4 regions of the Lysinibacillus sp. BNK-21 genome follow, and region 2 is predicted to be linked to each of the others. Evidence: riboswitches for the same ligand, from Rfam matches in the RefSeq annotation. Region 2 holds a riboswitch; each other region holds the start of a gene.
The links. Region 2 has a riboswitch for cobalamin ahead of ACMGGO_RS10895 (glutaredoxin family protein). Riboswitches for the same ligand answer to the same signal wherever they lie in the genome.
Positions count from the first base shown of each region.

Region 1: another riboswitch for cobalamin. It lies ahead of cobT (nicotinate-nucleotide--dimethylbenzimidazole phosphoribosyltransferase); the one in region 2 lies ahead of ACMGGO_RS10895 (glutaredoxin family protein).
Region 3: another riboswitch for cobalamin. It lies ahead of ACMGGO_RS19910 (ABC transporter substrate-binding protein); the one in region 2 lies ahead of ACMGGO_RS10895 (glutaredoxin family protein).
Region 4: another riboswitch for cobalamin. It lies ahead of ACMGGO_RS00990 (hypothetical protein); the one in region 2 lies ahead of ACMGGO_RS10895 (glutaredoxin family protein).

Region 1 is NZ_JBLQTS010000001.1:3,276,631-3,284,252, forward strand. Features, by position in the region: gene glnA (type I glutamate--ammonia ligase) at 1-166, opposite strand, end outside; gene ACMGGO_RS16855 (MerR family transcriptional regulator) at 222-599, opposite strand; gene ACMGGO_RS16860 (aminotransferase class I/II-fold pyridoxal phosphate-dependent enzyme) at 754-2,007, opposite strand; gene ACMGGO_RS16865 (trimeric intracellular cation channel family protein) at 2,349-2,954, shown strand; gene cobT (nicotinate-nucleotide--dimethylbenzimidazole phosphoribosyltransferase) at 3,006-4,061, opposite strand; cobalamin riboswitch at 4,152-4,328, opposite strand; gene ACMGGO_RS16875 (response regulator) at 4,746-6,056, opposite strand; gene ACMGGO_RS16880 (sensor histidine kinase) at 6,083-7,423, opposite strand; gene ACMGGO_RS16885 (SDR family NAD(P)-dependent oxidoreductase) at 7,446-7,622, opposite strand, start outside.
Region 2 is NZ_JBLQTS010000001.1:2,136,011-2,143,632, forward strand. Features, by position in the region: gene nrdF (class 1b ribonucleoside-diphosphate reductase subunit beta) at 1-493, opposite strand, end outside; gene nrdE (class 1b ribonucleoside-diphosphate reductase subunit alpha) at 481-2,574, opposite strand; gene nrdI (class Ib ribonucleoside-diphosphate reductase assembly flavoprotein NrdI) at 2,571-2,930, opposite strand; gene ACMGGO_RS10895 (glutaredoxin family protein) at 2,927-3,151, opposite strand; cobalamin riboswitch at 3,268-3,446, opposite strand; gene ACMGGO_RS10900 (hypothetical protein) at 3,817-4,098, opposite strand; gene ACMGGO_RS10905 (SHOCT-like domain-containing protein) at 4,108-4,494, opposite strand; gene ACMGGO_RS10910 (DUF2089 domain-containing protein) at 4,507-4,872, opposite strand; gene ACMGGO_RS10915 (ABC transporter ATP-binding protein) at 5,063-5,869, opposite strand; gene ACMGGO_RS10920 (ABC transporter ATP-binding protein) at 5,879-6,649, opposite strand; gene ACMGGO_RS10925 (ABC transporter permease subunit) at 6,663-7,472, opposite strand; gene nikB (nickel ABC transporter permease) at 7,475-7,622, opposite strand, start outside.
Region 3 is NZ_JBLQTS010000001.1:3,949,123-3,956,744, reverse strand. Features, by position in the region: gene argS (arginine--tRNA ligase) at 1-1,611, shown strand, start outside; gene ACMGGO_RS19925 (MerR family transcriptional regulator) at 1,844-2,233, shown strand; gene ACMGGO_RS19920 (long-chain-fatty-acid--CoA ligase) at 2,226-3,728, shown strand; gene ACMGGO_RS19915 (acyl-CoA dehydrogenase family protein) at 3,730-5,397, shown strand; cobalamin riboswitch at 5,455-5,638, shown strand; gene ACMGGO_RS19910 (ABC transporter substrate-binding protein) at 5,775-6,743, shown strand; gene ACMGGO_RS19905 (FecCD family ABC transporter permease) at 6,740-7,622, shown strand, end outside.
Region 4 is NZ_JBLQTS010000001.1:186,990-194,611, forward strand. Features, by position in the region: gene ytvI (sporulation integral membrane protein YtvI) at 1-1,014, opposite strand, end outside; gene ACMGGO_RS00980 (hypothetical protein) at 1,105-1,659, shown strand; gene ACMGGO_RS00985 (glutathione peroxidase) at 1,740-2,285, shown strand; cobalamin riboswitch at 2,410-2,608, shown strand; gene ACMGGO_RS00990 (hypothetical protein) at 2,766-3,323, shown strand; gene ACMGGO_RS00995 (ABC transporter substrate-binding protein) at 3,307-4,257, shown strand; gene ACMGGO_RS01000 (tyrosine-protein phosphatase) at 4,403-5,170, shown strand; gene ACMGGO_RS01005 (MATE family efflux transporter) at 5,305-6,672, shown strand; gene ACMGGO_RS01010 (putative RNA methyltransferase) at 6,675-7,508, shown strand; gene ACMGGO_RS01015 (lysophospholipid acyltransferase family protein) at 7,588-7,622, shown strand, end outside.

The sequences.
Region 1 (7,622 bases), 1.1 Mb from region 2:
ATGAGCCATCAAACATCATTTTATTTTCCAGTGCTTTGTCTAATTGACTTACAGGAATCTCAACATTTTTGATAGTGCCAAGAATATCTGTAAATTGTAAACGAATAAAGCTTACGTTTTTTTCTTCGATGAGACGTTTAATGTCCTCTTTTGTGTATTTACCCACAGTTTTCCACACTCCTATAATTTGTCTAGCTTTTATGTTTACCCTACTCTATTTATTAATAGAATCGAGATAAATCCCCTCTTCGGATGGACGATTTTTGCATGCGCTGTGCTTGACGCATTTCTTCGCGCATAATTTGGCGTAATTCTGAATCACTTAAATCTTGCTCATCAGTTGTTGCAACAGGATTTTTCTTTTTAGCAAATATTTTTTTAATCTTCGCCATATTCATACCCTGTTCTAAGTAATCTTTAACCTCAAGCAATGTGTCGACGTCATTTAGTGAAAACATACGTCGATTGCCTTCTGTTCGGTGCGGCTCAATTAAATGGTGTTCTTCATAATAACGAATTTGTCTTGCCGAAAGCTCTGTTAATTGCATCACGATACTCATCGATAATAACGGCATAGTTCGTCTAATTTCACGACTCATTTAAGTCCTCCTCCAATACCCGCTTATCATATAACGAAATTTTTTTACTGTCAACCAACCATGTAAGGTTATCTAACATGGTTGGCACTATTTTTTTCAATTCGATTAAAAATTGTAAAAAACTATTCATATTTAGGCTTTATCTATTGTCTTGTTATGCTTTTTGAATGGCTTGAACCGCACTGCAAATAGCAAATTTTACGTGTTCGTATGTTAGTCCGCCCTGGATAAATGCTGTATATGGAGGTCGTATTGGGCCATCCGCTGTTAGCTCAATGCTGGACCCCTGAATAAATGTTCCAGCTGCCATAATGACATCATCTTCATAGCCTGGCATATAGGCTGGTTCAGGAGCATAATGGGCATTTATCGGTGAGTTCGCTTGTATTTCACGACAAAAGTCAATCATTTGCTGTGCTGTTTGGAACGATACTGATTGAATTAAATCTGTACGCTTCGCGTGATAGCTTGGAGAAGTGCTCATGCCGATTTCCTCAAGCATTGCAGCTGTAAATATTGCCCCTTTTAGTGCTTGCGATACAACATGTGGTGCTAGGAAAAATCCTTGATAAAAATCACCTAGTGTATTTAATGTGGCCCCCGCTTCTGCTCCAATACCTGGAGATGTCATACGATAGGCACATTTCTCCACTAAATCTGCTCGGCCAGCAATATAGCCACCAATTTTAGCCAAGCCTCCACCTGGATTTTTAATGAGCGAGCCTGCCATTAAGTCAGCACCGACCTCTGTAGGTTCCTGCGCCTCTACAAACTCGCCATAGCAGTTATCTACAAAAATAATAGCTTTCGGAGCTAATTTACGTACCTTTACACACATTTCTGCAATTTCTTCAATTGTAAAGGATGGACGTGTGGCGTAGCCTTTTGAACGCTGAATCGCAATCATTTTGGTTTGTGCTGTAATGGCCTCTTCAACACCTGCCCAATCAATAACCTGATTATCTAGTAAATCCACATGTCGATAACCGATTTTATAATCTTTCAGTGAACCTGTATCTTTATCACCACCATCGACAATGGATTGCAATGTATCATATGGCTGACCAGAAATATAAAGCAGCTCATCACCAGGACGCAAAACACCGAATAGACTAAGCGTGATTGCATGTGTGCCTGAAATAATTTGTGGTCGGACTATGGCTGCCTCTGCACCAAATACCTCCGCATAAACACGCTCTAGATTATCGCGCCCCTCATCATCATAGCCATAGCCGTTTGATGGGTGTAAATGATAATCACTTACTTGATGCTTTCTGAAAGCTGCTAGCACCTTCTGCTGATTGTAGAACGCCATTTCTTCTACATTGGCATGATAAGGCCGAACTTGCTCCTCTACTTTTGCCGCTAACGATAGCGTTTCTGTTGATAAATTTGATGTAAACGTCATTCTTTCTTCTCCATTTCACAATGTCTCGCATTTCAATCAGTAAGATTTATTGACTATCTAAATTGACTTCAATCACTCTAGAATTCCCTAACCAACTACTGGTATATGAACGCTTTTGACGAATGTTTTTCTTTATTTTAATCACATTTTATCAATTTGTATGTGCACCTGTAAAACTTGCCTATTGTTTCTAAGAGGATTTTACGCTAAGCTAATGTGCGGACTCATTTCAAGATGCGTATTTAATGACCGATTTTGGCTATTAAATTCATAGATTCTGTTACGTAAAAAGTCTTTTAACTTTTAATAAAGTTTATTTATTGATAGAAGGGGTGAAAGGGATGGCTTGGGAGGTTTTTAGTATTATAGGAACAATTGCCTTTGCTATTTCTGGGGCAATTATTGCCATGGAAGAAGAATACGATTTATTCGGTGTATATATACTTGGTATTGTGACTGCTTTTGGTGGAGGAGCTATCCGAAATTTACTCATTGGACTACCTGTCACAACACTTTGGGGACAGGATATGATGTTTCAAATAGCGCTTGCTGCGATTACGATATTCTTTATTTTTCCGCATCATCTGATTCAACATTGGCATCGTTGGGGTAACTTCACAGATGCGATTGGCTTATCAGCATTCGCTATTCAAGGCGCACTCTATGCTGTTAAGCTTGATATGCCAGTAAGCGCAGTCATTGTAGCTGCTGTTTTGACAGGTTCAGGTGGGGGTATTGTACGAGATTTATTAGCTAGAAGAAAACCATTAGTTCTCCGTGATGAAGTTTATGGTGTTTGGGCAGCTCTTGCAGGATTGCTAATCGGATTCGAGGTTTTTACAGGAGACATTTTCCTTTATATTTTATTCGCAGTGATTACAGCTTTACGTATTCTTTCCTATATGATGAAGTGGCGCTTGCCATTACGAAAGTTAAATCGTGCATAAACACCATTCAGCCAATGACCAAAAATTAAGTCATTGGCTGTTTTATTGTTTTTATCTTTTTAACAACTGCATTGATTCTTCTAAAGTCGCCATGTTTTTCATCATCGAGCAAGCTGCATCTAAAATAGGAAAGGCTAAGGCTGCTCCAGAACCTTCGCCTAAACGCATATTCATGTGCAACATTGGTTCAATGCCTAGTAAGGCAGCGGCAATTTTTGCCCCTGGTTCCTCTGAAGCATGGGAAGGAATGATATAATCGATTACTTTTGGTTCGAGCTTATAAGCAATGAGGGCTGCTATAGTTGAAATAAATCCATCAATGACAACGGGTTTACGATGGGCAGCAGCGCCAAGAATAATACCTGTCATCGCCCCTATCTCTAACCCTCCAACCTTAGCCAGAACATCAATAACATCATTTGGATTAGGCTTATTTAAGGTAATTGCTTTTTCAATAACTGCTGCTTTATAGGCAATGCCTCCTTGGCCTACTCCTGCACCAAACCCCGTTACTTCGATAGGGTTGCATCCCGTTAAAACAGCTAATATCGCAGCACTTGGTGTTGTATTGCCGATGCCCATTTCTCCAGTCCCAAGTACATCAGCACCTTTTATGATTTCCTCAGTGGCCACACGGATTCCTACTTCTATCGATTGAATGGCTTCTTGTTTGGCCATAGCTGGACCATGTGCCATGTTATCTGTACCATATTTAATTTTATGAATAATGACACCTGCATCAAGTGGAATATCTTCTTTTACACCCACATCTACTGTGACCACCTTTGCATTGGTAATCCCCGCAATCGCACAAACGCCTGTACCCCCCTTAGGAAAATTTAATGTTTGAAAGACCGTAACATCTTGTGGATTCGTGGTTACACCTTCCTCGTAAACACCATGATCTGCAGCACAGACAATCATCACTTTTTTGTCGACCATCGGATATAATTGTCCTGTTATACCAGAGAGCTGTACGGCAAGTGATTCTAGTTTACCTAAGCTACCTGGGGGCTTACAAAGCGCATCAATCCGCTTTCTAGCTTGCTCCATACTTTTCATATCAGCCCCCTGAATGTTTTGAATTGTGTCTTGTAATAATTGCATGATTATTTCTCCTCTCGTTCTCATAAGACAAAATAAAAAGTCTGTAGTTTATTGTCATGACAAATAAACTACAGACTTTTCCATCATCTATATCTTCTATAGCATGTAGGCAGGTCTCCTGGCTCAAGTTCAACACCTCATAGTACCTTCCCAGCAATTTGCTAGTGGCATACACTATGAAATTCCCTTATACAGTGGCGGGTCCGCTAAAGCTTTTCACTTTATTCCCTATTCTCCCTAATGGGCACCTATTGCTTTTATGTAATTTCTTTTAATTTACTACAAAGCTTTCTTGCTATCAATACGAAACAATTAAAGTAAAGTATTTTTATTTGGAGCTATTTCACATAGTTCCTATAACTATTGAATAGAAACCAATATTGTTAGCGAGTCAATATAGTTTAAAATGAATACACTTTGCCCCTTCAAATGACTATTCTCAAAAAAAGATGAGCCTATACCGGGATGGCTAATGCCAAACATAAGTAAAAGAATAGATTTAACATCGATATACATGATTTAAAATTTACTAGTTACTAAAGTCTGAGAAATAACATTGTTAAAGAAAATTGCAGAATTTTTTTAACAAGCTCTTTTAACACACACAATTTGTCAACTCTCTTCTGGTTCCTACTTTCTACGTGTTTAGCCTATAAAGAACGAATCTACAGTACATCATTCTTTCTATTTTTTTATGGATCGATATTTAGCAGGTGTCATACCAACATATTTTTTAAATACTTTACTAAAATATTCTTCATTGCTATAACCTACTAATAAAGCAATTTCATTATTTCTTTTATCACTATAATCTAATAGCTGCTTAGCTTTGTTAATTCTAAGTTCATTTAATAGGTGGATAAAATTTTTATCAATGCTTTTTTTTATTAATATACTTAAATTTGCTTGGCTTTTGTTAAAGATGTTTGATAAATAATTCAAATCTAGTTGCGGATCATCAAAATGCGTATAAATATAATCGACTATTTTTTTACCTAAATTATCCCTATTGCCATGTAAGTTAAGTATTTTATCGACGAGTGGCATGATATAGTTATTTACTATTTTTGATAAATTGGCTTCTTTAATCATTTGATGTTGGATACCAATTATTTTTTGAGCGCGATGATATGTTTCCAAGCAATTGAAATAGATGCTATATTGTAATAAAAACATAATCATGATTTCTAACCTCTGCTGAAAATCAATATTTATATTTTGTAAAACCACAATAAATTCTTTTAATTTTAATTCATCTGTAAAGATTTGATTATCAAAAATGGATTTTCTTTTATTTAGCACAGTGCTATCAGTATTTAGATGCCTCTTTAGAAGCAACTCCAGCACAGCTTGATTTAAATCATGTAAGTCTTTTTTTGGAAGAACAATATGATTATGCTGACTATATGACAATACAAAATCGGTATTCATAATCTCAATATGTTCCCCAAAAATATTAAAGTAAAATAACTCATGAGCATGTGAAATTCCGATATTTTTTGTTTGATTTATACTAACCATAAAGTATTCAAATGAATAGATACTACAATCTGTCATTTGTTGATCAAAGGCCAATAGTAAATTTAATAATTGATTATATTTAATTGCATAATCTACTTGCTTTTTCATGCTCAATGCTTCCATCGTTTGTGATAGCTTTAGCTTTAGGTTTTTATAATCGATTGGCTTTAAAATGTAATCCTCAGCTCCAATTTGAATAGCACTTTGTAAATATTGAAAATCGTCATAGCCAGATAGAAAAATCACCTTAAATTGATGAAACTTTTTTAGCTCCTGAACAGCCTCTATTCCACTTATCCCGGGTAAATTAATATCCGATAAAACAATATCTGGAGCAATTTCTTTAGCTGCCAGCAGCATATCCTCCCCCGTTGTATAAGAATAAACACGTAAGGATTCTATAAAATTTCTGTTAATAAAAAAGCTTAAACCCTCTCTAATAAAGTTTTCATCTTCTACAATAAAAAGATTCATAGAGCTCACCTCACCGTTAGAAGATATTATTTCTTATATGGTAACAAAATTCTCGACACAAAGTATTGTTGCTCATTGACTAGCACCATTACACCATATGCTTCTCCATATTTTATCTTTAAACGCCTATTTACATTTTTTAAACCAATACTGCCTTCGTGATTTTCTTCATTCATTTTATCATTTAGCATAGCTATTCTAGCAGTATCCTTATATTCGCTCTTATTATAAGTTTCAATTATTACATAATTCTTTTTTCGATAAATTTTGATATTTATTGATAGAGCTTCTTTATGGTTGTAACCATGCTTAAAAATATTTTCTACAATTGGTTGGAGTGTAAATTTTAAAATAGCATTTTGTAATAAATCGTTTTCTTCTATTTGAATGTCAAATAGTAAATAAGAGATTCTTATTTTCATAATATTAATATATTCTTCAATAATCTCTAGCTCTTTTTCAATGGTTGTTTCATTTTCACTGTTGCCCGTATTATATCTAAAAAGCTTTGCAAGCCCAACGCTCAATGTAGAAATTTCCTCAACCTCATGAATCATGGCTAATTGATTAATATTATCTAAGGTATTGTAAAGAAAATGAGGATTAATTTGGCTTTGTAAATTATTCAATTGCGCTTCATAGTTTTCTCGAACATAGCCTTTTTCCTTTTCTACCATATAAGCAATGGTTTGGTTTAATTCATGACTGGCAATATCTAACTCATCATTAATCCAAACATGCTTTTTCTCTTTATCTTCAAAATGATAAATTGCTTTTCTATAAGAGGTAATACGTTCAATAAGCATTTGTAACGTTGTGCTTATTTTATTGGAATATAAAAAGGTGATGATGGTTAGCAGTAAGGTAGAAGCAATTGCAAAAGCCATTAAATCCTCCTTTTTATTATTTACCTCTTTAAAAATGGAGTCAGACGTAGCAATGACAACATAGTAACAATTATTAAAGGAATCAAATGAATACATTAGAATTCGTTCTACATTCAAATAATCAATTTTATAGTAATTGGTTTTCTGAGGCTCCAGTTTAAGAAAATACTCCTCATGCTCTGATATATGGGAATTTGTGCTGAATTTTATATCTTTTTGCTCTGTTAATAAAAGAAAATCAGAGTAGCTTCCCCAAATAGAATTTAACACTTCATGATATACTTTTGTACTTGCTTGATTACTCTCAAAAGACGAATTAAAATAATGAATTTTTTTTAATACCTCTAGCCTTGTTTCTATTAAAAGTTTCTTTTGATATTCGCCAACATTATTTATATAAATTATGGTCATCATAAAATACGGTAAAATAAATACAACAAGGGTAAGAATAAGATATTTATATTTTAACGATAAATACATCATTCTCACCCTTTCAAGCTTCTTAGCAATGTTCCTCTTCCCAGATCGACTGGCCGCTTGAAACACCACCATCAATGACAATTTCACTACCCGTAATATAGGAAGCATCCTCGCTCCCTAGATAATAGACTAAGGATGCAATTTCCTCTGGACGTCCTAATCTTTTTAAAGGTACATATTTTACCTGATCCTGAGGTGT
Region 2 (7,622 bases):
GGAAAGATTCAAGCATAACGGATGAAAACATCGCTTTCCATAAGCTCTCTGGATTGCCTTCTTCAATACTATTATAAATGTCTGCTATTTTATTGGCCTTATACTGTAGAAATTCATTTTTCTTAACCCATTCAAATAGCTCGTCGATTTCTTCGTTTGTACAAAGCGTTGTGAAAATATAAGAATAGGACTTGGCATGTATCGCCTCGAATGCATCAAAAACGGTTAGGACAGCCTTTTCCTGTAAATCGTCTGTATAAGCAGCAACACGATTCATCCCGATATTTGTTTGTACAGTATCCAGTAAGGTTAATCCTGCAAATACTTTTTTATATGTGTCCTGATGCTCAAAGCTTTTCCATTGTTTAATATCTTTACTGACCGCAATTTCTTCTGGAAACCAAATTTGCTTCCATTGCTGGTCCCAAAATATATTGGCAAGCTCACTTGTTGCCTTATTCCAATTGACTGCCTCATAAATTATATTTGACATGCTACACACTCCTCTAAGCTTTGTAATCGTTGACGAACATAGTAAACAGACTTAATGCCCTTTATCCACGCATAAATGTATACTTTAGCCAATTGTTCGGTTGTCCAATTGTCCGTTACATAAAGCGTCATGGAAATACCTTGGTCAACGTGCTTTTGAGAAGCTGCATATAAATCAATTAAATCATAAGGATTCACATCATACGCCTCCACATATAAATGACTATTGTCATTTGTTAAATGAGGCATTGGATAAATGGTTCTACTATCGGCGTAATCACGAACCTCTACGCGCTCTGTACATGGTGCGATTGAAGCCGTACAGCTACGAATATATGAAATACTACCAGTTGGGGCAATAGCCAAACGATAGGAATGGAATAGACCGTACTGCATTACATCCTGCTTTAACGTTTCCCACATCTTGTTTGTGATGATTGGAATATTGCCAAGCGCCTTCAACACAGCAGGCGATAGTTCTTCTTCAGTTTTATTGATATATTGGTCAAAATAGCTACCTGATGCATAATCACTGTCCTCAAATCGGTAGAAGGTTGCAGCTTTTTCTTTCGCCATTTCCATCGAAGATTTCAGAGAATAATAGTTCATCGCTTCCATAAAGTGATCCATGAAATCAATGGAATCTTTTGAGCCGTACAGGATGCCTTCTGTCACGAGATGCCCATGGAGGTTCATACAGCCAAGCCCTACAGAATGCATTAATTGATTGGCTTTTGCAACAGACGGAACATTCTTAATGTGTGTCATTTGCGATACATTTGTTAATAGGTGCATGGCTGTATCGACTAATGCGCCGAAATCATTGACTTTACTTGCTGCATGGATATCGATGGAACCTAAGTTACACGATACATCTAATCCATAGTCATTTGGTTGATCCTGGTCCGTAATGATACTTGTCTCTTGTACTTGTAAGATTTCTGTACATAAATTGGACATTTTGACACGTCCAATATTTTTTAAAGGGTGTACCTTATTGACATTATCATCAAAGATTTCAAACGGATAGCCTGATTCAAATTGTGCTTTTTTCACCTCTGTGTAAAGCTTGCGTGCATTTAAACGTTTAATTTTACGAATTTTAGGGTTATCAAGTAGCTCGTAGTACATGTCTGAAATAGAAATTTCAGACATACGTTTGCCATATTCTTTAAAAATATCGTATGGGCTAAACAAAACAATATCCTTATCACGTTTCATCAGTTCGAAGAAAATACTAGGTATAATAATCCCTGTTGAAAGGGTAGCGAGGCGAATTTTATCATCAGCATTTGGTTTTTTTGATGAAATGAAATTTTCTATGTCTGCATGGAAAATATTTAGATAGACAACACCTGAGCCATTTCGTTGCCCTAACTGATTAGAATAACTGAAAGAATTTTCTAACAGTTTCGCTACTGGGATGACACCACTTGCACGATTTAATATCTCTTTAATTGGATCACCTAATGGACGTAAATCTGTTAAGTTGACCCCAACTCCACCACCAAGGCGTGATAGCTCTAAACAATAGCCAATATTTTCAGCAATACTATTCATGGAGTCATCCATTGATAATTTAAAGCAGCTGACTAATTCACCACGTGCTTTCTTACCACTATTTAAAGCAGTTGGTGTTGCAGGCTGATAGGCTTCCATCATTGCTTCGACAGAGCGTTCTGCTAGAGCCGTGTTGCCTTGAGCTAAATACAAAGCAATAATGACAATACGATCCTCATACTTTTCTAAGATCTCTTCCCCATCACGACTTTTCATAGCATAGCTATCGTAAAATTTGCTTGCGCTCATAAAGGATGGAAAGCGGAAATTATAATCATAGGCTTTCTTGTACAGCTTCTTAATAAATTCCATTTCGTACATGTCGATAAATGCTTTCTCATAGTAGCCCTCATCAACTAAATAGCGTATTTTTTCCTCAATATCTATAAAATAACGCAAACGTACGTTAACATACTCTAAAAAGTAGCGGCGCGTAGCTTCGCGGTCCTTTTCTAACTCAAGTAATCCAGTTGTACTATAACGATTCAGTACGTCATTATTAAGCTTTAAATAGGTTTTCATCTCATTACCCTCGTTTCATAAAACGTTTGTATTGCTTCGTAATCCGTTTGATTACCTCGTAAATCTAATTTCCTTACTAAGGGTACATGATAGGTAGCAGCGATTTTCTCACCAGCAGCGCCAAATACATGATGACCGAAGTTACTATTACCACTGGCAACTACTCCTTTACAAAAATCCCTGTTTTTTTCTAAGAAACGTTGTACCTTTGCTGGAATGTCACCTAAACCATCTGTGTAGGTAATTAAGAGATATGGCTTGTTCAATCGCAATTCTTCCGAGAGCTCGATACATTCTGCCTTTAATTTGGATACAACATTTCGGACATTACCTGTACGACTCGCGTAAACAATCATAGGGCAATCAACTCAATTTGAGAAACAATTTCCTGAACATCTCCTATGAAAGTTTCATTCATCTCTAAAACAGGCACACTTAAAAAACCTGCGTCAATAATCGTTTGCTTTGCTTGTTCATCGTGATCGATGTTAACAATTTCAGCTTCAAGTCCTGCACGTTGTAGTTCAGATTTTACCCATAGGCATTTTGGACAAATTGTTTTCGTATAAAGTTTCATAGAAATCCCTCTTTTCATAAAATAAAAAGCCTATCTCCTCTAAAGAGATAGGCTAAATGGAAACGTTAACATACCAAAAATACTGACGTTCCCATCTCTTAATCCCCGAAGAAATGATAAATTTGTTTTATAAAGGCAGGTCTCCTGGCTTTGCTTCATTCTCTGATTCCCTTCCCATGCAAATGCACAGTGGTTGCAATCATCGTCAGCTTCACAGTTGCGGGGACAGCGTCGGAATTGTACCGAACTTCCCTTTTAAACTACATGTAGTAGTACCTTTGTAAAACGAACACAATATATAGTTGTTGTTCAATAGTTTTAAGTGTACCATCCTTCAAATGAAAAGTAAATCAAGATTCTAAACTTCTTTATTTTTGGATTATTCAGTATTTTTAATTATGTAGTTCCAAATAGATTACCACTAATCACTTATACCCAAATCAAAAATCTATTTTTAACGATGTACGTGATTTTCTATTAAAATGGATCTAGAATTCTAATTTGAGTTTAAAGAAATCTTCTATTTTATGTACCATTGAAAAATAGTTGTCTCTATCGTAAGTCCTGAAATAATGATCATCTCTTACCCATTTCAAATGATGCTCATTACATTAATAAAGAGCATGCTTTTATCATAACATGCTCTTACCATTCTATCATTGGGATTATAGTCTAACCTTAACCTCAGTCCCGTCCTGAGCTTTGACATCGACTAGCACAAGTCCTTTATAATTTTGTAGTTCCTTGATAATCGGCTTTAGCATTTCTTTGTCGATGAGGGGAAAGGTAAAGTCTATTTTCTTTTTATCGAAGTATGCCTTTGTCCACTTATTGGCTTGTTGCTGAATCCATTTAGAAGTTAAAATGGAGAGGACAATGGTTAGCACAGTATAGGGAACAGGGACGGTAAAGCGAACGTCTTTTGCTTTCACTTTTACATGCATCATTCGTCGCCTCTACTCAATGAAGACTGCAACGGAATCTCCGTTTGCTGATTTTATATCTACAATTTGTCCATCTAGTTCATTTTCAATTGCTTCAAGAAGAAGATTGATGTCGATATCTTTTACGTATTTTTCAGATTGCGGAATACTTGCAGCGATGCTGTGTCCTGCCATCAATACGGCTTTGACAAGTTTAATTGGTAAATTTACCGTGACATTATCATTTTCGGTGGATACAACACGGACCTTTAACGTTTTATCTAAATACTTTGTTTTTTCCGCAAATTTATTCTCTGATTCTTCTTTCTGTTGTAGCACTTGAATCAGCTCTGATCCTTTATCCGCATCAATTTTGCCCTCTTGAATCATCGTTAACACTTTTGTAATTTCCTCTTTCATGGTCGTTCCTCCCTATTCGTCTTTTAAGAGCTTTATGGCTTCATCTGTTGTGATTTCGCCATTTTCAAGCATGCTTACAATTTTTTTCTCATCTACTTCATTTTTCTTCTTTTGAGCATAGCCAAGGGATGAAATAATATCATTTAGCTTGCCTCGAACTGTTGGATACGAAACCCCCAGTTCCTTTTCAACCTCTTTAATATTTCCTCGGCAGGTTAAAAATACTTCCACAAAATGAAGCTGATCCTGTGATAAGGATGCTAGCTTCGACAATTCAAACTCATTTTCAATGGTCGTGTGACAATGAGAACACTGTAACTTCGTAATTTTTAATGTTTTACTGCAGACAGGACAATTTGTGATTACTTGATAAGCCATAGTGAACTCCTTCCTTTAAGTTAAGCTGATTATATAATAAAGAAATTAAAGATGTAAATAATAAAATTAATAATTTTAATTAAAAAATAAATAAAATTAATATCTTGATTAATTTTATTTATTTTTGTTTCTATATTGCTTTAAAAATTAAGAAAACGCCATTTTTAATTTCTCAAAATGGCGTTTCTGTTTAATTGGGTCTATCCTTCTTTTTTCTTTCCCGCGGGTGTGATGGCAAAATTGCATTGTATAACGCTTGTGAAGCGGGGTGCTGATATGTCCCATCCTTGCCTATCTCCTCCACTAGCTGACCATGCTGCATCACAAGGATGCGATCTGACATAAAACGTGTGGCCTGTAAATCATGTGAAATGAATAGATAAGCAAGCTGTAGCTCTTTTTGAAGTCTTTGCAGTAGCTCTATAATCGTCTTTTGCAAAATCATATCAAGACTACTAATGGCCTCATCTAAAACAATCAGTTTCGGCTTTAATGCAAGAGCTCTAGCAATGTTGACTCGTTGCTGCTGTCCCCCACTTAGCTGTGAGGGATAGTTTTGAGCCATTGCCCACTCTAACTCTACACAGTCTAGTAATTCCCTTATTTTCTGTTGTCGCTCTGCTTTGCTAAAATGCTCGAAATTCAAAAACGGTTCTTCGAGTATTTCGAAAATCGTCTGTTTTGGATTAAATGAATGATAACTATTTTGAAAAACAGCCTGTAAATTTCTTCGTATCATTTTTTTCTCTTTGCTGGGTGCTTCGTATAAATTGACACCTTGAAAGATCAGCTCTCCGTTTGTTGGTCGTTCAATCCCTAAAATAATGCGCCCTAATGTGCTTTTTCCAGAACCACTTTGACCGACGATGCCAAGACATTCTCCTTCCTGAAGTGAAAATGTCACATTCTCTAATACAGGGGCTTCCTGTCCTCGTTTGAATAGAAATGGTCTTTGCGCATAGTATTTCTCAATATTTTTTACTTCTAGTAGCGTCATTTTATCACCTCATAGCATTCTCGCTTGTAAAAGTTTCTTGGTATAGGGATGCTGAGGCGCATCAAAAAAATCAAAAACATTTGCTTGCTCAACGATTTCTCCTTGATACATCACAGCCACATCGTCCGCAAGCTCAGCAATGACACCTAAATCATGCGTGACAAGGAGTATGGTAGCATCTGTTTCTGAGCGAATTTGATTAAATAGTGTTAATACTTGTTTCTGATTGATGGTATCCAGAGCAGTCGTAGGCTCGTCTGCGATGTAGAGGGAGGCCTGTATCGCCATTGACAGAGCAATCATCACTCGCTGTAGCATGCCTCCACTTAACTGGAAAGGATAGTAGGACAAGAGCTGCTCTGGCTGAGGTAAATGAACTTTTTTCAAAGCATCAAGGGCGATCTGTCTCATTTCTTTTTTTGTAAGCTTAAAGTGTGCTTTTAATGTTTCTCGAAAATGACTTTCAATCGTTTGAATATGATCAAATGCAGCGGGTGGGTTTTGCAAAATCATCGAAAGATGTCTGCCACGATAAGCTCTCCATTTAGTAGCTGAAACGTTTAATAAATTTTCTTGCAGATAGAGTACTTCCCCTTGGCTGACATGGGCAAAGGACGGTAATGTTTGCATGATGGCATGGCAAAGCATAGACTTGCCACTGCCACTTTCCCCGATAATTCCTAGGACTCGCCCTTTATAAGCTGTCAGGTTGATAGAGGTTAATATATTTTTCTCCCCTATTTTGACTGTGAGGTCTATCACTTCTAAAACTTTCTCCATAACTTCCCCTTTCCTAGTCAAGCCTTTTTAAACGATTTGCTAATTGATTAAACAATAACACAACAAGGATGATGGCAAGTCCTGGATAAAGCATTAATTCAGGATGCTGTCTCATGTATTGCTTTCCTTCATTGATCATCATGCCCCATTCTGGAATCGGTGCCTGCACCCCAAGTCCGATAAAGGAAAAGCCTGCAATTTCTAAAATCACCTTCCCGATATCTAATGCGACAATCGTGACAATAGATGGCAATAGATTGGGTATATAATGGCGTCTAATTAATTGGATACCTGTAGTGCCCGTTATCCTAGCAGCTTGAACAAAGTCTTTCTCATTGATGCCAATAAACAAACCTCGGATCATTCTTGCATAATAAATAAGCTGTGTGAAAATGAGCGCTATTAAAACATTTTTTAAGCTAGGACCTAATATACCTAACAGCCCAAATGCAAGTACGAGTGTCGGAAAGGCTAATAAAATATCACATAATCGAATAAAAAGAAAATCAATTAATCCTCTTTTCAACGCTACAAAAGCACCCAGTAGGATAGCTAAAACAATAGCGACTAGCTGAATGATGAGCGCTGAACCTAAAGAATAACGAATACCTAAAAGAAGGCGTGACAAGATACACCTTCCTAAATGATCTGTACCTAATGGATAGTCCCAAGACGGGACTGAAAATTTCTTAGCAATATCGACAGCAAAAGGGTCGTGTGGCATTAAAATTGGCGCCAACAGTCCTAATAAGCCAGTAATGACAAGGAGGAATAGACTGATTAATCCTGTTAAGTTGCCACTTTTTGTTCGTACAAATTTCATTTTTAATCTCTCCTACCCTTCATCATTAGATGAGGGTCCAATAAACGATGCAATATATCTGTACATAAATTGGCAAGCACATAGATAACCGCAATAATTAACACATAGCATTGTACAACTGGATAATCCCTGTTCATAATGGATTCTATT
Region 3 (7,622 bases), 1.8 Mb from region 2:
GAAAAAGCTGGTCTCGTTGAGGCTGGCACAGAATTATCGATTCACCTAGAAACACCAAAGGATAAAGCAAATGGTGACTATGCAACAAACATTGCGATGCAATTAACGAAGTTAGCTAAAAAGCCACCACGTGCTATCGCCGAAGCTATTTTAGAAAATCTTGATCCATCAGGCACTGATATTGAAAAGATTGATATTGCTGGCCCAGGCTTCATGAATATCACAGTGCGTAAAGATTTCCTAACAGAGGTAGTGACACAGGTGCTTGAGCAAGGTACGGACTATGGCCGCTCAAATGCAGGTGCTGGGGAAAAGATTCAAGTGGAGTTCGTTTCAGCAAATCCTACTGGAGATCTTCACCTAGGTCATGCTCGTGGCGCTTCTGTTGGTGATTCCTTATGTAATGTGTTGGATATGGCTGGTTACAGTGTCTCTCGTGAATATTATATTAATGATGCAGGTAATCAAATTAATAACTTAGCTTATTCATTAGAAGCTCGTTATAAACAAGCATTAGGAATGGAAGCTGAAATGCCAGAAGACGGCTATCATGGGCAAGATATTATTGATATTGCGGGTAAATTAGCAAAAGAGCATGGGGATGCAATTTTAGCAAAATCAGATGATGAGCGTTTTGCCTTCTTCCGTCAGCACGGTTTAGCTTTAGAATTAGATAAATTAAAAACAGACCTAGCAAACTTCCGTGTAAATTTTGATGTCTGGTATTCTGAAACGTCTCTATATGAAAACGGGAAAATCGAAGTAGCTTTAGATAAATTAAAAGCTAATGGACATGTGTTTGAAGAGGATGGTGCTACTTGGTTCCGCTCTACAACATTTGGTGATGATAAAGATCGTGTGCTAATTAAAAATGATGGGTCATTCACGTATTTAACACCAGATATTGCTTATCACGAAGACAAAATTGTCCGTGGCTTCGATAAATTAATCAATATTTGGGGAGCTGATCATCACGGATATATTCCACGTATGAAAGCAGCGATTCAAGCACTTGGTTATGATCGAGATACGTTAGAAGTGGAAGTTATTCAAATGGTTCAGCTTTATAAAAACGGTGAAAAATTCAAGATGTCTAAGCGTACAGGGAATGCAGTAACTATGCGTGAGCTTGTAGAAGAGGTTGGTCTTGACGCAGTTCGTTACTTCTTTGTAAAAACAGCTGGCGATTCTCATATGGACTTTGATCTTGACCTTGCAGTATCACAATCTAATGAAAACCCTGTGTACTATGCACAATATGCGCATGCACGTATTTCATCTATTTTACGTTCAGCAAATGAACAAGGCTTTGCTGCTACAACAGAACATCTCAATTTATTAACAGCAGAAAAGGAAATTGATTTACTGAAAAAGATTGGTGATTTCCCGAAAGTGGTAGCGGAAGCAGCGAAACACCGCACACCGCACCGTATCGCAAACTATATTCAAGAAACAGCAGCTGCATTCCACAGCTTCTATAATGCAGAAAAAGTATTAGATGCTTCAAATAAAGAGTTAACAGAGGCTCGTTTAGCATTAATTACGGCTGTCCGCACAACAATTGCGAACGCATTACGTTTAATCGGCGTATCTGCACCTGAAAAAATGTAATTAAACTTTAGGCTCCTAACATGAAAAGTGTTAGGGGCTTTTTTTAATGGATAGAAGGCTAAATATGAGAGATAAAGTTCCGAATGTGTTGGATAGAAAGACAAAAGAAACGGATAAACCGTGGGAAATTAGCTGTCCCAAACTTTATTTTTCTGTTAATTCCGAAAATTTTGTTGAAGTTTACGTTAACGTCAATGGTATACTGTTGCCAATTAGGAAAGGGGAGATGGTTTTGAAGACGATTCAGGAGGTAGCAAAGGAGTTTAATGTGTCTACGCGGACAATACGTTATTATGAGGAACTTGGGCTTCTTTGCCCCCATCGTTCATCTACCAACCAACGAACCTTTTCCAAAAAAGAATTGGCGAAACTCAAGCTTATTTTCAGAGGCAAGCGGTACGGATTTTCTTTAGAGGAAATCAAAGAGATGGTTTTACTATTTGATTTTGATCGCTCAGGAATTCAGCAATTAGAGCGAACGGTTGAATACGGGGAACAAAAAATTCAAGAGATTGACAGTAAAATAGCTGAGCTGACGCAGATGAAGCATGAGTTACAACAAATGCATGGCATGTTTAGCGAAAAATTAGCGACTTTAAAGGGAGAGATGCAAGATGAATAGTTCCAATTTATTAGCACGTAATGCCCGTAAGTATCCGAAAAATGAAGCCGTTATTTGTCATGGCAGAAGAGTAACCTACCAAGATTTAGATAAGCAGGTGACATGTTTTAGTCATGCTTTACTAGAGCAGGGAGTAAAGCAGGGGGATAAGGTTTTAATTTTTATGCCAAACGTTTTAGAGTTTGTTGTCAGTTACTTTGCTATTCAGCGTATTGGAGCGATCGTTGTGCCAGTCAATGCGAAGTTTACATTGCAAGAAGTAGAGTACGTGGCGCAGCATGCCGAGGCGAAGGCAATTGTCGTACATGAGGCTATTTTTGCAGCAGTTGAACAGCTAGCCGGTATTCCGTTAAAAATTAAAACAGGTCAAGAAAAAGTGGGATGGCATCAGTATGAATCAATGCTTCAAAATGCTAGTACACAAACAATTGATTGTCAGTTACAAGAGGATGACCCTTCCACGATTTTATATACATCTGGCACGACAGGAAAACCAAAGGGTGTGTTATTTAGCTACCGTAATATTTTAACAGTGGCGCAAATGATAGCTGTTGAAATGGAGGTAAAGCCTGAGAGCCGTATTTTGCTTATGATGCCATTAACACACTCTGCACCATTACATTTATTTTTAATGGCGGGTGTATTGGTAGGCTCAACAAATGTATTAACACCAACTTTTACACCCGATTTATTCATTGATTCCATTGAAAAGGAGAAAACAACACATTTCTTTGGTGCACCTGTTGCTTATTTATTAACGGCACAACTGCCAAGGCTACATTCGGCAGATTTGTCTTCTATGAAATGGTGGGTCTATGGTGGGGCACCGTTATCTCAAAGTGAGGTTCGGTTCATTCAGCAGGCATTCCGCACAAATAATTTGACTTGTGTATATGGATTAACAGAGGCAGGTCCAAGTGGCTCATTATTATTTGGCAAGGAGCATGAAGCAAAGGCAGGAAGTATTGGTCAGCGGGCGCCACTTGGTACAGAGTTGCGTATTGTGAATGACAGTGGAGAAGATGTAAATGTAGGCGAAGTGGGGGAAATTGTCTTGTTGGGTGAGGGCAACATGCTTGGCTACTATAAGGATGAAGTAGCTACTAATGAAGCCTTTATTGATGGTTGGTTAAAAACCGGAGATCTAGCTCGCAAGGATGAAGATGGTTTTATTTGGATCGTAGATCGTAAAAAGGATGTCATTATTTCGGGAGGTGTCAACATTTATCCGAAAGAAATTGAAGATTGTTTATTGAGCTTTGAAGGTATATTCGAGGTTGCGGTAATTGGTGTACCACATCCGCAATGGGGGGAAACTGTAAAGGCGGTGTATTCTGCTAAACAAGACATCCATGAGGAAGCTTTGAAAGCTTATTTAGAGGAGCATCTTGCAAAGTTTAAAATACCACGTATTTTTGAAAAAGTAGAAGCGCTACCACGCAATGCATCAGGCAAAATATTAAAACAAAATTTAAAGGGGCAAGAGGTGAGATAGCATGAAAGTATTACAACAAGAAGCAATGCGTACTACGAACTTTTTTACTGAAGATGACACGCTTCAAAAAATAGTGGAAATGATGTTAGATAAAGAGTTTTTATCCTATGCCCAACGAGAGTTAACAGATTTTGGTGAGCTATGTGCAGGTGATATTGATGCGAGGGCAAAGCATACAGATCGACAGGGTGAGCCTCGCCTTCAAAGATATGATGCCTATGGTGAAGAGATATCAGAGGTTTGGGTTAATGATGGCTATAAAAAAACGATTGAAGAGACATATAATACTGGGATTGTAGGTTATGTACACAAGCATATTCCGCAGCTAGGACACAAGGGGAATTATGTTTATAGCTTTGCACAAGGTTATTTGCTATCACATGCAGAGCCCGGTTTTTATTGTCCAGTAACATTGACAATGGCAACTGCCTATCTATTAGATCATTATGCAGATGAAGAGGTAAAGCAGCGTTTTTTACCACATGTGTGTGCAACAGGTGACACAGATTTATATGAAGGTGCGACCTTTTTAACAGAACGTCAAGGGGGCTCTGACGTAGGTGCAAATGTGGTGGAGGCGAGAAAGGATGGCACTGCTTATCGTCTATATGGTGAAAAATATTTTGCATCCAATGCGGGCATGTGTGGTGTAGCGATGGTATTAGCACGACTAGAAGGTGCGCCAGCAGGTTCCAAAGGCTTAACATTGTTTGCAGTTCCTTGGCGCAAAGAAGATGGAACAACAAATCATTTACGTATTCGCCGACTGAAAGATAAGCTAGGCGTTCGGGCAGTTCCCTCTGGTGAGGTAGAATTTGATGGTGCACTTGCCTATGTTGTAGGGGAGCAAAATAAAGGGATTTATTATATGCTAGAAGCACTAAATCTCTCTAGAATTTGTAATGCAGTCGCTTCAATTGGTATTATGCGTCGCGGCTTCTTAGAGGCAAAACATTATGTAAGCAATCGACATGCATTTGGCAAGCCCTTAACACAGTACCCTATGATTCAGGATACTTTAGGGAAATTTGCAGCTAAGTTGCACGTGGAAGTAGCGACAGTTTTTGATCTTATCCAATTATACGATAAAGTGACAAGTGGACAGGGAACTCAGCAAGATCTTATTATGAATCGTTTATATATTGCCATTATGAAAAAGGAAACAGCAGAGCAAGCTGTTCATTATGCTAGTGAGGCAATTGAATTACACGGAGGTAATGGCTATATAGAAGACTTTGTAACGCCCCGCTTATTAAGAGACGCCCAAGTGTTAACGGTGTGGGAGGGTACGGCTAATATTTTGGCCTTAGAACTCATTCGTTTAGTAGATAAGTTTCATGCTCATGAACTGTTTGTACAGGAGATGGAGGAACGATTAGACAAATTAGCTGACAGCTCACTAGTACAAATCGTTAAAGAACAATTGGCGAATATGTCTGTGAAACTGCAAATTTTTAGCGCTTTAGACGAGGCAACGAAAACTTTTGAATCTAAGGGTATGGCGGAAAAAATGGCTCACCTTTATGAAAGTGTCATAGCGGTTGAGTGGGCACATAAATTTGGTGGGAAATATGAAAAACTAGCGGACGTTTATTTAGAACAGACATGGTCATTAAGAGAAATGGGTGCTCAAATGAAAACAGTCCAATACTTTTCTGAAATTGTATAATGGCCGGGGAGTCGTCTTGAATGGAGGCGACTTTTTTCATTTTCATGTATAATGAAATCAACTGAATATTATAAAGGTTCTTTACTTAAGTAAAGTGAAAAGGGAAATCGGTGTAATTCCGATGCGGTCCCGCCACTGTAAGTGTGAGTTTTTTCAAATGATGCCACTGAAGATTTCGGGAAGGCTTGAAAAATCGCAAGTAGCACTAGCCAGGAGACCTGCCTTTATAACGACATGACAACCTACGAGGATAGGGTGGTGGATTTTGTATCAGTTTTTTTGGTGCGATTTTGCCCCCTCATCGATCAAAGATGAGGGGTTTTATTTTGATGTAGAATAAAGCGAAATGTCGCACGGATCAACGAAGGAGGATTCACATGAAGAAATTTTGGAAAATAGGATTATCAGCATTTTTAGCAGTAGGCTTGCTAGCTGCTTGTGGGCAGGAAGCAAAAGATAACAAGCCATCTAACGAGCAGCAAACACAGCAAGAAACAGCACAGGTGGATGAAGCAACATTCCCAATGACGATAACAGATGCCCTTGGTAAGGACATTACACTTGAAGCACCTCCTGAGAAAATTGTTTCACTTATTCCAAGTAATACTGAAATCCTTTTTGGACTAGGTTTAAATGATGAAATAGTTGGTGTTACGGACAACGACGATTATCCGCCAGAGGCAGCTGAGAAGGATAAGGTTGGCGGTATGGAATACGATATTGAAAAAATTATTGCCTTAAAACCAGATATCGTTTTTTCACACGAATCTAGCATGTCTCTTTCAGAAGAGGCTATTGCACAGCTTGAATCAGCAGGTTTGAAAGTATTTGTTGTAAAAAATGCACAAGACTTTAATGAAACATATACAACAATTGAGCAACTTGGACGTGCTACAGGGAAATTACCAGAGGCAGAAAAAATTGTCGCTAATATGAAGGCAAAAGTAGAAGAAGTTTTGTCTAAAGTCAAGGATGTTGAACCCAAAAAAGTGTTAGTTGAAGCATCAGATGAGCCAGATATTTATACAGCTGGCAATGGTACATTTATGAACGCTATGCTTGAAATGATCAATGCAGAGAATGTAGCTGTAGATGGCGATAATTGGTATAAAATTGATGCAGAACAAATTATCGCAAAAAATCCAGATGTCATCGTGGTGACATATCATTATGTACCAGATATTTTAACGAAAATACCAAAACGTGCGGGCTTTGATACGATTAATGCCGTAAAAAATAATGCGATTGTGCAGGTAGATGAAAGTACGACAAGTCGTCAAGGGCCACGTTTAGCTGAAGGTCTAGAAGAATTAGCAAAAGCAATCTATCCTGAGGTATTTAAGTGAAAAAAATAGCACTAGCCTATACATTAACATGTACGCTTCTTCTTATTAGCATCTGGTGTGGCGTAGCGATAGGCTCGGTTCATATTCCATTAGAAGTATTGTGGAATAAGGCGGTTGATGAAACAGCCGCCAATATCTTTTGGAAAATTCGTTTGCCTCGCGTGTTATTAGCGGGACTAGTAGGCGCATCTCTAGCTATTGCTGGAGCAGCTTTCCAAGGTTTATTAAAAAATCCATTAGCAGATCCATATACACTAGGGGTTTCATCAGGGGCTTCTGTTGGTGCTGTTTTAACGATCTTTTTTAGTATTTCTATACCTGTTGTCGGTTTGTATGCGCTGCCAATTTTCAGTATGATTGGTGCTATCATCACGATGGTAGTTGTTATGAGCTTTGCTAGACTCGTAGACCGCTCATTAAAAATGGAAACGTTGATATTAACAGGTGTTATTTTTAGTTCATTTTTAGGTTCCCTTATTTCATTAATGATTGCCTTATCTGGTGAAGAATTACGTCAGGTAATAGGCTGGCTACTTGGTTCTGTTTCGATGCGTGGTTGGCCATATGTCCAAATGATCATTCCATTTGTGATTGTAGGTTCAATTATGCTATGGACACAAAGACGAGAACTAAATGTTTTGTTGTATGGTGAAGAGCGAGCAAAACATTTAGGTGTTAATGTGAAGCGCAGTAAATATTTGATATTAGCAGGTGGCTCCATGCTAACTGGAGCAGCTGTAGCGGTTTCTGGCACAATTGGCTTTGTAGGATTAGTGGTGCCGCATATGACAAGGATGATTTGGGGTTCTGATCATCGCCACTTATTACCATTATCTTTTTTCAATGGTGCAACATTACTCATTATTTGCGACTTAGTAG
Region 4 (7,622 bases), 1.9 Mb from region 2:
AATAAAGAAAATAATAACGAATGGGCCGACAAGTAAACCGATAATACCAAATAACTGTAGACCTATGAACATGGAAATTAATGTTGGTAAAGTGGATAAACCGATATGGTCTCCCATTAATTTAGGCTCGACTACTCGACGAATAATAAGTAAAATAGCAGCTAAGATGAATAATTTTACAGCTATAGAGGTGTTTCCCATCAACAGGTGGTAAAGTCCCCATGGCGCTAGAATAATGATAGAGCCTAGGAATGGTACAATATCTATTAGCCAGATAATAATCGTCATTGTTACTGCATATTTCGGTTGGATTAATAGCAGTCCAATGAGTGTGACGCCTCCAATAATAAAGCTTACAAATAAGTGAGCCTTCATATAGCCAAATGTTGCATCTTTTAAGCGATTTAAAATAATTTTTATCTTCTTTGCTGTATTGGGCTTTAAATATTTATAAGTGATTTGCTTTAACTTAGGCAAATCAAGCATAAATAGGAATAGCGCAATCATATAAACGAGAAGACTGATAAATAGGCTGGGTATCTCTGAAAAGAAGGCAGAAACTTTGCTATAATTAAAGAAGCTTAAAAAGGATTCTTCGACTTTCTTTATGAAATCCATAGTGGTTTTTTGAAGCGAAGCACTTACTTCAGGTGGAAAGTCTTCTGTGTATTTAGAAATATTTTCTTGCATATGAAGCCACATATCTGATAGCTTGGAAATATAATAGGGAGCTTGCTTAGATAGTAAAATTATTTGTGTCATTATTTGTGTAATAGAAAGATAACAAATAATAGATATAACAATAACACTCACTATGTAAATAAAAGCAACTGCTATTTTCCGTGACATTTTCCATTTCCGTTTAAAGAACATGACAATCGGTTCTAAGAAAAATGCACTAATCCCAGCAAGTATTAAAGGCATGGACACTGGGATAACAAAATAGGCAGCTAGAAGTAGTGATATTATCACAATCAACCGAAAAATCAATTTCCTAGCATTAAATTTATTCATAAACTCACCTTCTTTGCGAAAAAAATTAAGTTAAGTGTACCATAAATCAAATTTTATTACGTTCTGAAACAATAAAGGTAGGGATGAATTATGGAAAAAGAGATTTTGCAACTTTTTAGTAATCTAACAGAGCATGATCGCGATATTCAATATGAATCTTACGAGGAATTAATGAAAATTATGCAGGAACCCGTAGATTGGACATATGCAGTTTGGGAACAGCTAATAAAAGCACTTACATACAATAATGGTTATTCTCGTGCACGTGCTGCACAAATTTTATGCGCTTTAGCTGCAAAAAGTGATCCAGAAGAAAGGGTCTTGGAGGATTTTTTAAAGATTTGGGCTGTGACTTACGATGAACAATCTGCTACGGCAAGGCATGCATTACAAGCAATTTGGAAAATTGGACAGGCGGGTCCAGTACAAAGAGATTTGGTTGTATCGTATCTAGCTAAAAGATTTCAAACATGTATAGATGAAAAACAGCCATCTCTTATTCGTCAGGATATTATTATGTCATTTAAAAAGTTATTTGATCAAACAAATGACTCGAAATTATTAGATATTGCCCATCGTTTAATTAATGAAGAACAAGATGCTAAATATAAAAAGAAGTATAAGTCAGCCATCCGTTCAAAGTAGCGAGGTGGTGTTTTTTTGTGCAAATTCTTTGATGAACGATAGAATAGTCAACTATAATGAATGAAAAAAGGGGATTATGCATGAGCATTTATAATTATCTAGTTCGGAAGCCTAATGGCGAAATTTTATCGATGGAAACATATCGTGGAAAAACAATGTTAATTGTTAACACGGCAAACCAATGCCGATTTACATATCAATTTGAAGACTTACAGAAAATGTATGATAAATATGGAAAAGAGAATTTTGTAGTTCTTGGATTCCCTTGTGATCAATTTGGCCATCAAAATCCTGAAGATGGGGAGGAAACTAAGCATCTATGCAAGGTAAACTATGGGGTCACATTCCCGATTTTTGAGCTTGTACAGGTAAATGGAGAGGCTACCCATCCACTCTTTAATTATTTAAAGCATGAAGTGGATTACCGAGAGTTTGGGAAGGCAAGTATGCAGGAGAAAATGTTGGCAGAAGCAATTGTTCAACTTGCCCCAAGCTTTTTAGATGGTCGTAATATTCGCTGGAACTTTACAAAATTTCTAGTAGATGCTAATGGTAAGACCGTCGCACGCTTTGAACCAACAGATTCACAGCTCGATATTGAAAAAGCAATTGAAAGACTATTATAGTAAATTTCTTAATAATGTAAAAATTTGTTAGGGTTTTCTCTTCAAATAGAAATAATGCTATATTTTAAAACTGTGTACAGCTATTTTTTCTGAAGCATATATGATAAACTGCTTTACAAATGAAATATTCTTGCAGAATAAAGGTGCTAATTAGCATAATCGGGAATCCGGTGAAAAACCGGAGCTGTTTCCGCAACTGTAAGTGCAGCCATTATAAAGATTTACCACTGTCTCAAAGAAGATGGGAAGGTCCTTTATAACACATTCGTTTCATGTGACGAACTGTACAAGCCAGGAGACCGACCTTTATTTGAACGTATAAAAACTTCTCGGAAGCTAGGAGGATATACGGCAAATACATAGGCTTTGTCTAGTTTGATGGCTCATTATGTTATTTTTGTCGTTCCTTTGCAAAAAGGAGCGACTTTTTTATGCCTTTCAAATAAGAATTTTTCATTATAGAAAATAGGGGGGAAGCAAGTGAAAAAAGATGCCCGTTATTCTTGTTATCCATTTATGCGTGAGAAAGCTTCAACGGTCGATTTTGAAATTCGAACAGATAGCCTGACAACACATCTAGGAGTTGCATTAGCTGCGGTAAAAAAAGAGGATGTTCAAGTTGTTGCTGAGGATTTATTGCTTATGTTACCTATGGCTTATCATGTGAATGGCTCAGTACGTGGGAAATTAGCAGTAACTGAAGAGGATTTATCTTGGTTAAGTGAACGTTATGATTTTTACGTTCGCCATGTGAAGGAAGAGATTCAAAGTTTTGTTTTACCTCAAGGAACAGAGGCTGCTGCAGCCTTACATCTTTGTCGCAGTGAGGCAAAAAAATCATATCGTACTTTACACAAAGTATCAGAAGAACGAGAGGTTCCAGCTATTCTTTTCGATTACCTTGGTTTATTAGCTAATGTATGTTTTGTCATGGCTGTTTTTATGAATCAGCAAGCTGGAATAGCGGAAATACCGTTTATTAGTAAATCCTACCCAATGAAAAAGAAAAAGGAGAATAACAATGAAAAAAGTATTTAATTTCCAATGGCTATCAGTGCTCTTACTTGCACTGGTATTAGCAGGCTGTGGCACTGCTGAAGATACAAAAAATAAAGATGCTTCGCAAGATACACAACAAGCAGAGAAAACAAGCTATAAAGTGACAGATGACCGTGGAGTGGAAATAGCGTTTAATGAAGTACCAAAAACAGTTGTATCTTTACAACCAAGTAATACTGAAATTTTGTTTGCTTTAGGTGTTGGCGATAAAATTGTAGGAGCAACTGAGTACGATACTTACCCAGAGGAAGCACAAAAAATTGAACGTGTCTCTGATACTACGAACTTTAACAGTGAAAGAATTATAGCGTTAAAGCCAGATGTTGTCATTGCTTATACAATCGGTGATAAGGATGCCCTAAAGCCGCTTGAGGACGCAGGAATTAAAGTGTTTGTTATTCAATCTGCGACTACTTTCGACGATGTTTATGGAGATATCGAACAAATTGCTGCTGTGATGGATGTTCCTGATAAAGGAAATAAATTAAACGAAGAGATTAAAGCGAAAATTGCTGAAGTACAAACGAAGGTGAAGGATGTCAAAACGCCGAAAAATGTTTATTTAGAGGTTAGCCCTAAGCCAGACATATATACAGCAGGCTCTAGCACTTTCCAGCAAGAAATATTAGATACAGCTAATGTTAATAATGTTTTTTCTGACTTGAATAGCTGGGCAAAAGTGAATGAGGAAGATGTTATTGCGAAAAATCCAGATGTTATTTTAACAACAGTAAACTATACAGAAGATCCAATAGGAGAAATTCTTGGGCGAGATGGTTGGAATACTGTGAAAGCTATTCAAAACAAAGCGGTATTGTCCATTGATACAGATATCTCTAATCGACCTGGTCCGCGTATTGGTGAAGCTGTAGAATTAGTAGCGAAGGCTGTGTACCCAGAGTTATTTAAATAAGAAATGTTTCCATGCTAGCTGTCAGCCATTCAGCTAGCATTTTTTATGTGGTTTAAATTATTACCTAGCGTGAAAATTGGAATTAATGTAGTTTGTTCTTTAAAATAAAAGTAAGTATGCTTGATAATCTTAGGAGGTGTAGTGATTGGAGCAATTAGAGACAAAGATAATTCCATTTGAAGCAGTCTATAATTTCCGAGACATGGGTGGATATAAAACAAAAGATGGGCGTAGGGTAAAGAACGGTTTATTTTACCGCTCAGCTGCCCTTGGAAAAATGACACTGGCGGATAAAGAGCTATTTGAAACGTTAGGGATTAAAACCATTTTTGATTATCGCGATAACAATGAGGCGTATCATAATCCTAACCCAGTGTTCTCGCATGCTCAATATATACAAATCCCAGCGAAGGGTAATCATGCTTTTGAAATGCCAACCAATGCTGGTGGTAGAGATTTCTATAAAGTGGTAAGCCCTGAGATGTTTCGGGATTTTTATGCACAAATGCCTTTTAACAATCTTTCATTTAAAGAGTTAATGCAAACGATTCAAAATCCTAATAATCTAGGTCTTGTACATCATTGCGCAGTTGGTAAGGACCGAACGGGTATTGGAGGAGCACTTATTTTACTAGCTTTAGATGTACCTGAGGAGACTATCATGGAGGATTATTTAGATACTAATATACATTTACGTCCAATGGTAGAACGAATGGCTCAGGCTATTCAGCATCAGTATAATGAGCAAGAACTACAGCAATTTTATGCATTAATGTCCGCCCGTGAAGACTATTTACAAGCAGCATTGGATGCGATGGATCGTCGCTATGGTTCTAAGACTGGGTTTTTAGAGCAGGAATTTGGCCTAACAATTGAAAAACGAGAGCAATTACAATCTTATTGCTTAATTTAAAAATGAGCCCTTTCACACGATGTGAAAGGGATTTTTTATGTGGAAGCGCTGTCTTCCTATAAATCTCTTTACAGTCTGAATATTTGTGATAAGATACAATAGATTTTTAAGAAAAAATAGGAGAAGTGAAAGTATTGGCAGACACAATTAAAGAGACAAATAAGTTAAGTCTATTCCATTTAACATGGCCAATCTTTTTAGAAGTTTTTCTATTTATGTTGATGGGACTAGCCGATACTTTTATGCTCAGTGCTTTATCAGATAATGCTGTATCAGGAGTAGGTGCAGCCAATCAATATATCCATATTGCCATCTTGATTCTGGAGGTAGTGGGCAATGGTGCATCTATTGTTGTTTCTCAGTATTTAGGCTCTAAACGCTTTTTTGAAGCGGCCAAGATCTCGGCGTTAGCGGTCACGATGAATTTGGTCGTTGGGCTTTTAATGAGTATTTTATTTTTCTTCTTTGCGAGACATTTAATGACAATGATGAACTTGCAGGGAGAAGTACTCCACTATGCACAAAGTTACTTAGCCATCATTGGGAGTTTTATTTTCCTACAGGCTATTATTAATGCACTCGCTGCAATTATTCGTGTACATGGTTGGACAAAACAAACTATGTACGTTTCGCTTGGCATGAACGTCTTACATGTTGTGCTAAACTACGGTCTTATTTTTGGGAATTTAGGTTTACCAGAGCTTGGTGTGAAAGGAGCGGCTATTTCCTCTGTCATTAGTCGCGGATTAGCCGTCCTAGTATTTTTCTGGTTGCTGTATCAGGTAATGGAAGTGCGCGTAAAGTTACAATATTATTTTGAGTATTCAAAGGAATATGTGAGAAAAATACTAAACATTGGTTTACCATCTGCGTTTGAACAGGTACTTTATCAATTTTGCCAAATCATCTTTTTATATTATGCGACTTACTTAGGAGCAGAAACACTAGCAGCACGACAATATGCTATGAATATTTCGATGTTTACGTATTTATTTGCAATTGCCATTGGTACAGGAACAGCCATTATTATTGGTCGTCATGTAGGTGCAGGAGAAAAAGATGAGGCGTATCATCAGCTATGGAAAAGTGTTCGTGCAGCATTTGCTTTTACGATTATTATGGTCGCAGTCGTTACGCTATTCCGTAAGCCACTTATGCAGGTATTTACTGATAATCCAGAAGTCATTAAGATTGGGGCATCCGTGTTAGCATTAAGTATTTTGCTAGAGACTGGTCGCACAATGAATATCGTTGTCATTAACTCTTTACGCGCTTCTGGGGATGCTAGATTCCCTGTGAAAATTGGTTTTCTATCAATGGTTTGCATGAGCCTGCCACTTGGCTATTTATTTGTCTTTGTATTGGATTGGGGCTTGGTCGGAATTTGGCTAGCCATTTCAGCAGATGAATGGGTGCGGGCAATTATCGTATACTTTAGATGGAAAAGTCGTAAATGGGAGCGTTATGCTCTTGTATCACCGAACGACAAAAAGGAGGCATAGAAATGGGCGCATTATCGAAACGTGCTATCGGGGCGGCATTAATGGATCAACATATCATCCTTTTTGCTTGTCCAATCTGTCAGCAATCAATGCATGTCTATGAGCAGGGGAGATTGGTTTGTACTTCTAACCATTCCTTTGATATTGCGAAACAAGGCTATGTCAATATGCTGACACATAACGCCGCTTCTAAATATAGTAAGAGCCTTTTTGAATCCCGCAAGGCTGTTATTGATAGTGGGATTTATGATGCTGTAGAAGCCCGAATCGGTGAGCTTATAAGTTCTGCAAAAACGGTGCTCGATACTGGTTGTGGAGAGGGCTCACATTTAGCTCGCATTATGAATGATAGAGTTCATGGTATTGGCGTTGGAATTGACATAGCGAAGGAGGGCATTTTGGCTGCAGCACGTCATTATCCTCAACAAATTTGGTGTGTAGGGGATTTAGCTAAAAGTCCATTTGCTCAAGCGAGTTTCGATGCCATTTTAAATATACTATCACCAGCAAATTATGAGGAGTTTAAACGACTTCTTACACCGAATGGCTATCTTGTGAAGGTTGTACCACAAAGTGGTTATTTGCGGGAACTGCGAGCTCAATTATATGCAGATTCAAACAGGGAAACTTACTCTAATGAACAAATTGTAGCTCGTTTTCAAGATAGTTTTCGTGAGGTAAACGTAGAACGTGTAACTTATACTTTACCGCTTTCAGAAGAGCTAGTACCCGCGCTATTAGAGATGACACCAATGGGTTGGCATAAAGCAGAACAAACAGCCGTTGAACTAAATGAAATCACGATTGATGTGGATCTATTAGTAGGGAAGGTTTAAGTTGGTCACCTGCAATTGCAGTATACTGGTCTTTTCGATTACAATGGGAATAACTATTGAATAAGGTAGGAATGTAACAGTGTATAAACTAGCAGCAAATGTTGTCAAAGTAAT